3 regions of the Bradyrhizobium sp. USDA 3650 genome follow, and region 2 is predicted to be linked to each of the others. Evidence: predicted binding sites of a transcription regulator. Region 2 holds the regulator's gene; each other region holds the start of a gene.
What was found. The regulator LexA, encoded in region 2, represses DNA repair genes until DNA is damaged. The targets are predictions, from matches to a motif close to TGTTCNNNNTGTGTTCNG.

Region 1 (3,975 bases), 3.0 Mb from region 2:
GAGGTTATTGAGCGTCCGCTCCGGCATTTCGATCATGTTCTCGATGCCCGCGCGGAAGGTATCGAAGCTCCGTAAAAATTGCGTTTCCTTTGGAAGATCTTGTTCGATGGTCCTCTGCACGCATTCGTACAGAAACTCGGCGTGGGGCGTCGCGTCGAAGAAACGATAAAAATCACCGGTATCGTTCAAGACCTTGACGTTGCCCTGTGGGGTCGATTCCCATTCAACACATGGAAGCAATCTAGTCGAATAGCTTTCCAACACGGTCTTGTATTCGCTGATCTTGTCGAGAATCGCGGCAGAAACCGGAAAGTGGATCCCGGCGGGATTGAATCCGCGCCGTGCCAGAACATGGTGCATCAGGTATCGGTGAATGCGTCCGTTGCCGTCCTCGAACGGGTGGATATAAACGAACCCGAAGGCGAGCACGGCGGCAGCGACGACAGGATCAAGCTCGTTTTCCGCCGCATGATCGAACGCGATCAGTCCGCGCACGAGGGAGGGGATATCTTCGTGACGCGCGCTGATATGATCCGGGACAGGTCGCTGCGTCTCACGGTCATGCTCGCCGACGAAACCACCTTCGTTACGGAAGCCAAGTTTCACGAAGCGCTCATCGCCGATCACGATGCGCTGCAGGCGTAGAAACTCCGCCTCGTCGAGCGGGGCCCGTCCCGCTTCACCGATGACCCGGCCCCACCGCTGGATACGGTCCTGTGGCGGTCTCTCTCCTTCAATGACGTAGCTTGACCTTGAATCCTTGAGAAGAAGGAAGGCGGCGGTTCGCGCCAGCAGATCCTTTGGAACCTGGCTCACCACGAAACGGGCGCGCTCCTTGAGATCCTGCGCAATAAATTCGCTCAGCGCTGCAGTCTTGAAAACAAGCGGACAAAATTCCGGCGTTCCTGGCAAATTGTTCCGGACGCGGTGTCGTGCCGAATTCTGCCCGGAGGTCGCATGTTGAAGTTCGGTATCGACGGCGTCGACGTAAGAGACTTTATCTGCCGCAGGCAGGTTGAGTTGGCGGCCCAATAGCCATTCATGCAGAAACCAGATACGACGCGTATACAGACCGGTCGGCTTCTGTCTCACAAGATCCGCAATCTCATCCTCGTTCACAGTGAGGAAAAGCCGTTTCAGGATTGCAAGGTCTAGTCCTTCATTCTTGAGAGCGAAGGTGAGATGCCCCTCAAGCGTCGCGTCCGGCGCATGGCGCGGCGTGTAGATGCGCCACCCCTCCTGCTCAATGATCCGGTGCTTTGTTCCGATTGCGGAAAGCACGCGCGGGACCGGGACGGATAGGCTGTAGGCGTCAACCAGCGCAGCATAGCCAACAGGAGTTGCTATCTCCGGCAGCCGCCGGTCATGAATAACAGACACTGGTCCTGAAAACTTTGTCTGCATTGTCCCAGATCCGTGAAAAACGTTCTCGAATCGTGAATTTCACTCTCAACTTGGCCTTTGAGCCGCAAAACCCTTTTACGCCGTGAAAAACACTCACACAACCCGGGAAATGTGAAATGTCTTCGCGAAAACCGTTGGGGTTCTCCCTCGCCCCACCCAAGGGAACGCTTTTGAGAGGACCAGCAATCCAATTAGCGGCGTGGCGGCTCGTTCACCGTTCAACAGACCGGCGCCCGGCCACACGTTGGGGATGGAATTCTTAACAAGATGCAAGATTCTTAACGGAACACGACGCAAATTTTGGAATAAAACAGCGCCGCGATTGCAATCAGTTCTCTTTTTGTTCTATGGTGATGAATGTCCTTCCTTACTGAGCAGGAACTCGAAAGCCTGCGCATCGATCAGAGCGTTTTTCATATTGTCGGCCCGGGAGAGGAACATTTTCAGCTACTGACTGCGTTCGATGCCGGTCGACACGCAGCTTTTTTCCTGGGCCGCGTCCGATCGGTCAACAGCGGAAACCGATACGAGTTTCTCGCGGACGCGCCGGTGCGGGCGCAACTGGCGCGGATCAGCCGGGATAGGGCAACTTTCCAGGAGCAAAGCGAGAAACTCGCGACAGCGTTCAATGAGGCTCACGGAGGCAGCACGGCTGTCGGTGCCTTCTTGATCTTCTCGCTGTCTTGTTCAGGTGGCCGGTTATATGCACTTCTGAAATTCGAGGACGAAAAGGTTCTCAGCTACGACTACGACGTCAGCCGCGGCCGTTCGGGCAAGCCGAAGCCGACCTTCGGCGAGATTGAGCGGACTTTTGTCCAGAACCGCAATGCCCTGCAGAAGGCCGCGCTGATCAAGCTCGGCAAAGAGCGCGACGAAATCTGCGTTGTCGATCGTCAAAATCCGCAGCGGCCTGCGGCCTATTTCGAACAGTTCTTGCTTGTGCGACGCCAGCGAACGGAAGAGGAGCTGACAAGGACAATCGTCGAGGTCACGCGCAACATTGCGCACAAGCACAAAGACATACTTCCGCAGGACACGATGAAAAATCTGGCGCAACGCCTCTACGACGCCAGCCAATCAGGCGGTTCCGTCGACGGCGAAAGTGCTGAAAATTGGCTGAAGAGCATTTTCGGGCCGCTGCCTGATGATAGCCCCGTGCTGACCGACTTCAAGGCAAAGCTGAAGCGCGAAGGAATGGCGGGCGAATCGTTCGTGCTCCAAAAGAACGCAATTCAGGCTCCCAAGAACCGTCGCGTTGAGACGGCAAGCGGGGTCAAATTGACCTTCCCTGTCGGTTTGATGTCTTCAGTCATTTCGGTGAACCGCGACAGGGGCGAGATTATCATCAGGGACAAGATCACACTCGATGACTTCGAGATCAACACATCTGGTCGAACGCGTACGTGAGCTTGTCGCGAACGGCGCCGTGGCGGACGAACGTATTGACGCCCTCGTGTTGCGAGGCCGGCTACCGTCCGTCGACGCGCAGGTCGCCTGGCTCGGCTTCGTCGACGATGTCCCACCGCCGTTCTCGTCCTTGCAAGTCTATAATCCGGGTCTCGGTGGTGATCTCGTTGGGAGTGATATCTTTGATTCGACCCGCGAGATCGTGATCACGCTCGGAAAGCCAACTGCCGACGGCTGCGCCTTCTTTATCTTCCAGTCCGACATCCCACAATACTTGGCGCAGCGAACTGTCCTTCCGCGCCTCGCGATCGCCGACTTCAATTCCACTCAGGCATTTCGCGCACGAGGATTGGAGTTCGCTTCATGGGATTTCGCGCAAACGCCACCGCGAGCCGAGCCTTTGCTTGGGTCTATCGACCCCACTCGCTATGTTCGTGACTTTGTCCCCGACCGTGAAATCGTTACCGATCTCAATCCCTGGCTATTATTGGCCGCGCCAGCGGTTTCATCGCCGGCGTATCAAGCTTGGGAAACGGTTTCTGCCCGCAGACTGTTGGGCGGTCTCGTCTCCCGCGCCTGGCTCGAGGATGGCCAGGTCTGGCTGCAAGCGGCGGCGACGCCTCCGATCTATCGCATTAGAGCCGATGATCCTGCCCTGCCCGGCGCTCGTTCTCGATTGACTGAATCCGCCAACTGGGTTTTTCTTTCGGGGACAGATGTCGAGGCACGCCACCTGCTCTTTTCCGGTGAGTTGGCTCGGGCGAGCCGTCCTCAGCAAGATCTCGCCACGACATTGGAGCAGGCGCTTGAGGCGGCCAAAGCTGCCTATGAAGCTCACGTCCAATCATCGAGCCGCGAGACTCTGAAGGCGCTCGCCGATCTCCGCAAGACCGTGATTGATGAAACTCAGAAGGTAGCGCAACGGGCGCAGGATCTTGCGGCTACGCTCTGGCGCGACCTGGCCGTCTCGGCTGCGCCTTTTATACTGAAGATCCTGGGAGATGCGGCCAAGACACCGGGTCCTCTCATCTCTTCCTTATTCTACTTTGCGGCCGCCGTATTCATCGGTCTGTCGTTCGCGTTGCAGTGGCGGATCAATGGCGCGTTCTTCCAAAGCCAAGCCTCGTCCCGACGGAGCTGGATGCAAAGTCTTTTTAGTTACAT
Region 2 (3,975 bases):
GTCGGGTTCTTCGGATCATGCCGCGACGCGCGCGATCCTGCCTTCCGGAACAATGTGAAGCGGCGGGATGACTGCGCGCGCTCAGCCGTTTTTGCCTCTGCGCCCGCGCTCGGCTAGAAGATTTGCGGAACATTCGCCCGAACGTGCCGAGCAGGAGTTTTCGCCGTGGCCTTGATGCCGGTTTCTGACGCGCTTGCCGCGGTGCTGGCGGGTGCAGAGCCGCTGCCGGAAGAAATGATCTCCCTCGACGAGGCCTACCATCGCGTGCTCGCGCGTGACGTCGCGGCGCGGCGCACGCAGCCGCCGCAGGCGATGTCGGCGATGGACGGCTACGCGGTGCGCGCGGCCGATGCCGCGACGATCGATTCGGAGCTCACCGTCATCGGCGAAGTCGCGGCAGGCCGACCGTTCGCGGGGACGGTCGGCGCCGGCGAAGCCGTGCGGATCTTCACCGGCGGCGTCGTTCCCGGTGGCGCGGACGCCGTCGTGATCCAGGAGGATACGGTCGCCGCCGGCAAGCGCATCACGATCAAGGAAGCCGCGATCGCCGGTCGGCACATCCGCGCCGCAGGCGTCGATTTCCGCGAGGGCGACGTGCTCCTGCGCAAGGGAAGTCGTCTCACCGAGCGCGACCTCGCGCTCGCCGCCGGGATGAACCATCCGCACCTTGCCGTTTTCAGGCGTCCGAGGGTCGCCATTCTCGCCACCGGCGACGAGCTGGTGATGCCGGGCACCACGCCCGGCCACGGCCAGATCGTCTACTCCAACGGCTACGCCCTGCACGCGCTCGCCCGCAGCGAGGGCGCCGAGACCATCGACCTTGGTATTGCCGCCGACACGCTGGAGGCGACCACCGCCGGCATCCGCCGCGCCCGCGAGAGCGGCGCCGACATCCTGATCACGACCGGCGGCGCATCGGTCGGCGACCACGATCTGGTCCAGCAGGCACTGAGGGAGGAAGGCATCGCACTGGCGTTCTGGAAGATCGCGATGCGGCCAGGCAAGCCGATGATGCACGGGCGGCTCGGCGCAATGGGGGTGATCGGCCTGCCGGGCAATCCCGTGTCGTCCTACGTGTGCGCTTTCCTGTTCATGGTGCCGCTGATTCGCGCCCTGTCGGGCCGTTCGGTGATTCACCATCGCCGTGAACGCGCCGTGCTCGGCCGCGAAATCGGCGCCAACGACCAGCGCGAGGACTATCTGCGCGCGCATCTGGAGGAGCGTGACGACGGCACGCGCGTCGTTCTTCCCGTCAATCATCAGGACTCTTCGCTGCTTGCGAATCTCGCTGCAGCACAAGTACTTCTCGTGCGCGCACCGTTCGCGCCGAAGGCCGAAGCCGGCACGGCTTGCGAAGTGTTGCGGCTCCCCGTCTGAGCGTCCGGCAATGCGCGTTCCGCGAACTTTGCTCTGTTCACGGTAAATTAAGCAGTTGCGGAACATGTATCGAACATATAGTGTCCGTTCATGATTTGTTTCGAGTATGTAGCGGCTTATTGCCGAACTCTGCGTCTCGGAATCGGACGACATCAACCGGGGGACTTTGGTCGAGATGTTAACGCGCAAACAATACGAGCTTCTGCGGTTCATCAGTGAACGTCTGAAGGAAAGCGGCGTGCCGCCCTCCTTTGACGAGATGAAGGATGCGCTCGATCTGCGCTCGAAGTCGGGCATCCATCGCCTGATCACGGCGCTCGAGGAGCGTGGCTTCATCCGACGCCTGCCCAACCGCGCCCGTGCGATTGAAGTCATCAAGCTGCCGGAGCTCCAGGCAGCCGCAGGCAGCCGCCGCGGCTTCACGCCGAGCGTCATCGAGGGCAATCTCGGCAAGGTGCGTGCGAGCTCCAGCCTGCCCGCGGACGACGGCGAACGTCCCGTCGCGGTGCCGGTGATGGGCCGCATCGCGGCCGGCACGCCGATCGAGGCGTTGCAGACCCGCAGCCATACTATCAGCGTACCGCCTGACATGCTCGGCTCGGGCGAGCATTACGCGCTCGAAGTGCGCGGTGATTCCATGGTCGAGGCCGGCATCCTTGACGGCGACATGGCGCTGATTCAGCGCAACGAGAGCGCCGATACCGGCGACATCGTGGTGGCGCTGATCGACGACGAGGAAGCGACGCTGAAGCGCTTCCGCCGCCGCGGCGCCTCGATCGCGCTCGAGCCCGCCAACGCGGCTTATGAGGTCCGCATCCTGCCGCCCAACCGGGTGAAGATTCAGGGCAAGCTGATCGGGCTTTACCGGAAGTACTGATACCGGGCGTCCTTGATACCGGGAGTCCTTAGTATCGGGAGTACTTCATACGGGAGGTGCTTGGCGCCTCGCGCGCTTCCTACCGGCATCGCCGGTCAGATTGGAGCGGATCATCGTCCGCTCCGGCTGGATAGTCGTTCTGGTTCTGCACAGACTATCCGGCCCCTCCTTCGGCTGGCTCCTCGCGACGCCCACGAAACAGCACCGCTTCAAACGGCACCGCTTCGCGGCTCGAGTTCGAGGAAACACCATCCGGCGATCAAGTTCGACCGCCGCAGCCAAGCCGGCGATATTCGCGCACGCGCCTCCCGAATGCATCGCAACTCGCTTTGTTCCTATTGAACTCGGGAAAGATAATGTGATCGCGGCTCGCGGAAACCAGCCGCAGATTTGCCCACAACCAAGCAGAGCGTTCATGCTTCAACTCTGATAGAGGCCTGCGCCTCGATTAAGAGACGCGGGTTGCTATCCCAGCATGAGGAGCACCCGATGTGTGACTACAGCCTGCATGCCGTCGCGTCGCGACCCGCCGAAGTCGGCGAGACGATCGTCACGACAAGCTTCCGCGGCACCTCGACGCGCGGCTTCGCCTCGGCAGCCGATCCGTCCGTTGCCGTCTGCCTGCTGCCGGGAACGGAGCTCGCCTTCGCCGACGACGTTCGCTACGACAATCGCTGGATCTGGACGCGCACCATCAATTCCCGCGTGGGCAAGTTCGGCAAGATCGACCCGCACGTTCCCGACCGCCATCATGACGCGATCGAATTCCCCGACGGCAAATATGTGCTGGTGACGCAGCTCGTCGAAGGCCAGCGCGCGACCGTGTTGCAGCTGCCGGTAACTCAGTCGGTCGCCGAGCGAGAGCACAAGGCGCAGATTATCGCCGACCGGCAGCCGACCGTCAGGCACCTGCCGATCGGCTGACACAGCCGCCTCCGGCTACGAGGTCGGAGGTCAGGATTGAATTGCCATCGCCGGCCGTGGCCGGCGAGATGGCGTGGTTTGCGTCCGCGAAAACCAATCGGATGGACCAAGCCCGCACCTCTCCGCCGCACGAAGTTTGAGCCGCCCTGCCTGAATTTTGAACGTCCGCTTCGCAGCCAAATGACCGATGCTGTCAGGGCTTGAGACGGCGGACACGCTCGATGAAAACCTTCCTTCGCGTCGTTGAACTCTGGGTGCCCGATCGGACGCGCACGCGGCTGGAGTTTGGTGGCGGTCTCTATGGCGAAGGGCTGTCCGCGTTCAAGGCCGTCAGCGAAGAGCTGCACTTCGGATATGACGAGGGACTTCCGGGCAAGGCCTGGGCCGCGGGCCGCCCCGTGATCCTCACCAAATTCGCCAACTCCTATTTCAAACGGACCGATCAGGCGCTCGCGGCCGGCCTCACCTGCGGCGTCGCGGTGCCGGTGTTTGCGGGTGAATTCCTGCAAGCCGTCATGGTGCTGTTCTGCGGCGAGGACCAAGCGCATGTCGGGGCGATCGAGCTCTGGCACAACGACCCTGATGCCTCCCACGAGATGGGGCTTGTCGACGGCTATTACGGCACCGCCGACATGTTTGAATTCAACTCCCGCCACACCAGATTTCCTCGCGGCTTTGGCCTGCCTGGCCGCACCTGGAAGGCGGGCCTGCCGCTGATCATAAAGGACCTGCACGACGCCAGGAGTTTTCTGCGCTGGGAGGACGCGGCCAAGGTCGGGATCAATTTCGGCGTCGGC
Region 3 (3,975 bases), 3.8 Mb from region 2:
GATTTCGGGTGAGGGGGAGCCTCCGCGAGGGCGCTGCGGGTTGAGTATACTCAAGTCTCACCTCCTCCGGGGAGAGACCCCCTCACCCCGACCCTCTCCCCGCAAGCGGGGCGAGGGGGGGAGGTGGCGGGGTGAGGTGCGCGCTTCTGACCCGGCCCGATCACCAAAACGGCAATGATTATCGCGCCTTACCATCACATAAAGGGCGTATTCGCGCCCGAAGAGTCCGGTGGAGTTCCGGACGCGGAGTGGCCCGGACGCATTGCTTGGCGCGGTTTTTGGCTTAAGTAACAACCGTTCGCGCCCCGATTGGATTGTTTCGTGCTCACAACGCCTCATCTTGCGCCAAGCCTGCGTCCAAATGAGCTGCGCCCAAATGAGCTGCGCTCAGCGGAGCGGCGCGCAAGGAATCCGCGCGCAAGTCATCCGCGCTCTGCCGGAAGCTGGGTCATGGCGGCCCTTGGCGGGCTGGTCTTGGCGTGGGCGGCGGAGCCCGCGGCGGCGCAAGGCAAGCTCGAGGCGCAATACGAGGCGACGCTGTCGGGGATTCCTGTCGGCAAGGGCGCCTGGAACATCGACATCCAGGACGACGTGTTCGCGGCCGCGGCCTCCGGCGGCACCTCGGGGCTTCTAAAATCCTTCGCGGGCGGGTCCGGTACCGGCGCCTCGCAGGGCCGCGTGGTCAACGGCGCGCTGGTTGCGACCGGGTACCAGGCCTCCACCACCACCTCGAAGAAGACCGAAGAGATCCGCATCACGCTCGACAAGGGCAATGTGAAGGATTTTGCGATTCTGCCGGAGCCGCCGGTCGATCCCGACCGCATCGTCGTCACCGACGCGCATCGCCGCGGCGTCTGGGACCCGATGACGGCCTCGCTGGTGCGCGTATCCGGCACCGGCGACGTGCTGTCGGCGGACGCCTGCCACGGCAGCGCCGCCGTGTTCGACGGCCGCATGCGCTACGAGCTCAAGCTCGATTTCAAGCGCATGGAGAACGTGAAGGCGGAGAAGGGCTATCACGGCCAGGTCGTGGTTTGCTCGCTCTATTTCGTGCCCATTGCCGGCTACATCCCCGACCGTCCCGTGATCAAATATCTCGCCGCCCAGCGCAACATCGAGGTCGCGTTCGCGCCGATCGCGGGAACGCGCATCCTGGTCCCGTTCTGGCTGAAAGTACCGACCCCGCTCGGCCCGGCCATGCTGGAAGCGACCTCCTTCATCACCAGCGCCCAGCCGCCCAAGGTCGCGAAGACGCAGTAGGGGCTGCTGCCGTAGCCCGGATGGAGCGCAAGCGTAATCCGGGTTCTTTGCTTGGCCCCGCATTGCGCTCCGCTCCATGCGGGCTACGGACCTCTCTTTTGGCAAAATAAACGCGAATGATTTCAACGGCATGCCTACTGTGCATGGGGTTGTTTTCGCACCTTTTGTTTTGGAGGGGTCGAGAGCCGGGAATCCATTTGACTCCTCCCCGATTCTGATTCGACTCCGCGCCGTCCCCAGCTTTAACGAATCCGCCATCGAAACGTCGCTTGTGCGGCGGGGCAAAACTCCATCTAGTGCGAACCCAATAAGCCTCCCGCGACATCTTGCGAGAACGGAACAGGACTCAAGGGGGAGTCAGCGATTCGGCCGCGATTCGTTCTCAACTCGTTCCGAAGCTTAAAGCCAACGGGAAAAGCGTCGCAAAGTGAGACAGTTGCGCGAGATCTGGGGAGCTCTCTCGTTCCCCTCGCCCCGTTCTTACGGGGAGAGGGTTGGGGTGCGGGGCTGCTGCCACGGAAGCGGTGACAGACGGACTCGCGGAGAGCCCCCTCACCCGGCGCTTCGCGCCGACCTCTCCCCGCAAGCGGGGCGAGGTGACTTCCGAGCCCTTCGCGCCACCGCCCCAAAACAGCACTGACATTCGCCCCAATCGCCATTACCTAATCCCCCAGATGCCTTTTTCCTCCTCCCCCTTCGCTTCCGAGCGGCTTCCCGGCGCCGGCGTCACTGCGGTGCTCGGGCCCACCAACACCGGCAAGACCCATCTCGCCATCGAGCGGATGCTCGCGCATCCCTCCGGCATGATCGGGCTGCCGCTGCGCCTGCTGGCGCGCGAGGTCTACAACAAGATCGCAGCCCGGGTCGGCCCCGATGCCGTCGCGCTGGTGACCGGCGAGGAGAAGATCAAGCCCAAATCGCCGCGCTACTGGGTCTCGACCGTCGAGGCGATGCCGCGGGATCTCGACGTCTCGTTCCTCGCCGTCGATGAGGTGCAGATCGCATCCGATCTGGAACGCGGCCACGTCTTCACCGACCGCATCCTCAACCGCCGCGGCCGCGACGAGACGCTGCTGCTCGGCGCTGCGACCATGCGGCCGATCATCGAGCGGCTATTGCCGGGCGTCTCCATGATCACGCGGCCGCGCCTGTCGCAGCTGGAATTCGCGGGCGACCGCAAGATCACGCGGCAGCCGCGCCGCACCGCCATCGTCGCCTTCTCTGCCGACGAGGTCTACGCCATCGCCGAGCTGATCCGGCGCCAGCATGGCGGCGCCGCCGTGGTGCTGGGCTCGCTCTCGCCGCGCACCCGCAATGCGCAGGTCGCGATGTTCCAGAACGGCGAGGTCGATTACCTCGTCGCCACCGACGCCGTCGGCATGGGCCTCAATCTCGACGTCGACCACGTCGCCTTTGCCTCCGACCGTAAGTTCGACGGCTACCAGTTCCGCCGCCTGACGCCGTCCGAATTCGCCCAGATCGCCGGCCGCGCCGGCCGCGCCACCCGCAACGGCACCTTCGGCACCACCGGCCGCTGCGCGCCGTTCGAGCCCGAGCTGGTCAATGCGCTGCAGAACCACACCTTCGACCCCGTGAAGGTTTTGCAATGGCGCAATTCGAAGCTGGATTTCGCCTCCCTCGGCGCGCTCCAGGTCTCGCTGAACCTGGCGCCCGGCCATGAGGCGCTGACCCGCGCGCCGATCGCCGAAGACATGCGCGTGCTCGACCACGCCGCCCGCGACGCCGAAGTGCGCGATGTCGCGCATGGCAAGGACGCGGTGGAACGGCTGTGGGAGGCCTGCCAGATCCCGGATTATCGAAAGCTGTCGCCGGCCGCCCATGCCGAGCTGGTGACCACGCTCTACGGCTTCCTGATGCGGAAGGGATGCATCCCCGACGCCTGGTTCAGGACCCAGATCGACCAGGCCGACCGCGTCGATGGCGATATCGACACGCTGTCGGCCCGGATCGCGCAGATTCGCACCTGGACCTTCGTCGCCAACCGTCCCGACTGGCTGAAAGACCCGGAACGCTGGCAGGGGATCGCCCGCGAGGTCGAAAATAAATTATCGGATGCGCTCCATGAACGCTTGACTGAGCGTTTCGTTGATCGCCGGACCAGTGTATTGATGCGCCGCCTGCGGGAGAACACGAGCTTGAATACGGAAATCGGCAAGACCGGCGAAGTCATCGTCGAAGGCCATGTCATCGGCCGCCTCGATGGCTTCACCTTTGCACCGGATGCGGCGGAAGCCGGCTCCGATGCGAAAGCGTTGCAGGCTGCAGCGCAGGCCGTGCTCGCCGGCGAGATCAACGCGCGCGCCGAAAAACTGGGCAATGCGCCGGACGAGCAGTTCGTGCTGACCTCGGAAGGCATGATCCGCTGGACCGGCGACGCCGTGGCGCGGCTGTCTGCCGCAGAGGACGCGCTGCATCCGCGCATCCGCATCATCTCCGACGAACGCCTCACGGGCGCCCCCCGCGACAAGGTGCAGGCCCGGCTCGAGCTCTGGCTCAAGACGCACATCGAAAAGCTGCTCGGGCCGCTGTTCGAGCTCAGCAAGGCCGAGGACGTCACCGGCATCGCCCGCGGCATCGCCTATCAGCTCGTCGAGGCGCTCGGCGTGCTGGAGCGCCCGAAGATCGCCAACGAGCTGAAGGACCTCGATCAGCCCTCGCGCGCGACCTTGCGCAAATACGGCGTCCGCTTCGGCG

Region 1: ACVIN2_RS15170 (nucleoid-associated protein) is a predicted target of LexA. The motif match lies at 1,735-1,752, and genes of this name have one in related genera.
Region 3: ACVIN2_RS18530 (helicase-related protein) is a predicted target of LexA. The motif match lies at 1,638-1,655, and genes of this name have one in related genera.

The regions. Positions count from the first base shown of each region.
Region 1 is NZ_JBSRZG010000001.1:3,267,463-3,271,437, forward strand. Features, by position in the region: gene ACVIN2_RS15165 (Fic family protein) at 1-1,404, opposite strand, end outside; gene ACVIN2_RS15170 (nucleoid-associated protein) at 1,762-2,811, shown strand; gene ACVIN2_RS15175 (hypothetical protein) at 2,771-3,975, shown strand, end outside.
Region 2 is NZ_JBSRZG010000001.1:231,704-235,678, reverse strand. Features, by position in the region: gene ACVIN2_RS01120 (molybdopterin molybdotransferase MoeA) at 166-1,377, shown strand; gene lexA (transcriptional repressor LexA) at 1,553-2,254, shown strand; gene ACVIN2_RS01110 (hypothetical protein) at 2,744-3,178, shown strand; gene ACVIN2_RS01105 (GAF domain-containing protein) at 3,400-3,975, shown strand, end outside.
Region 3 is NZ_JBSRZG010000001.1:3,985,082-3,989,056, reverse strand. Features, by position in the region: gene ACVIN2_RS18535 (DUF3108 domain-containing protein) at 451-1,260, shown strand; gene ACVIN2_RS18530 (helicase-related protein) at 1,935-3,975, shown strand, end outside.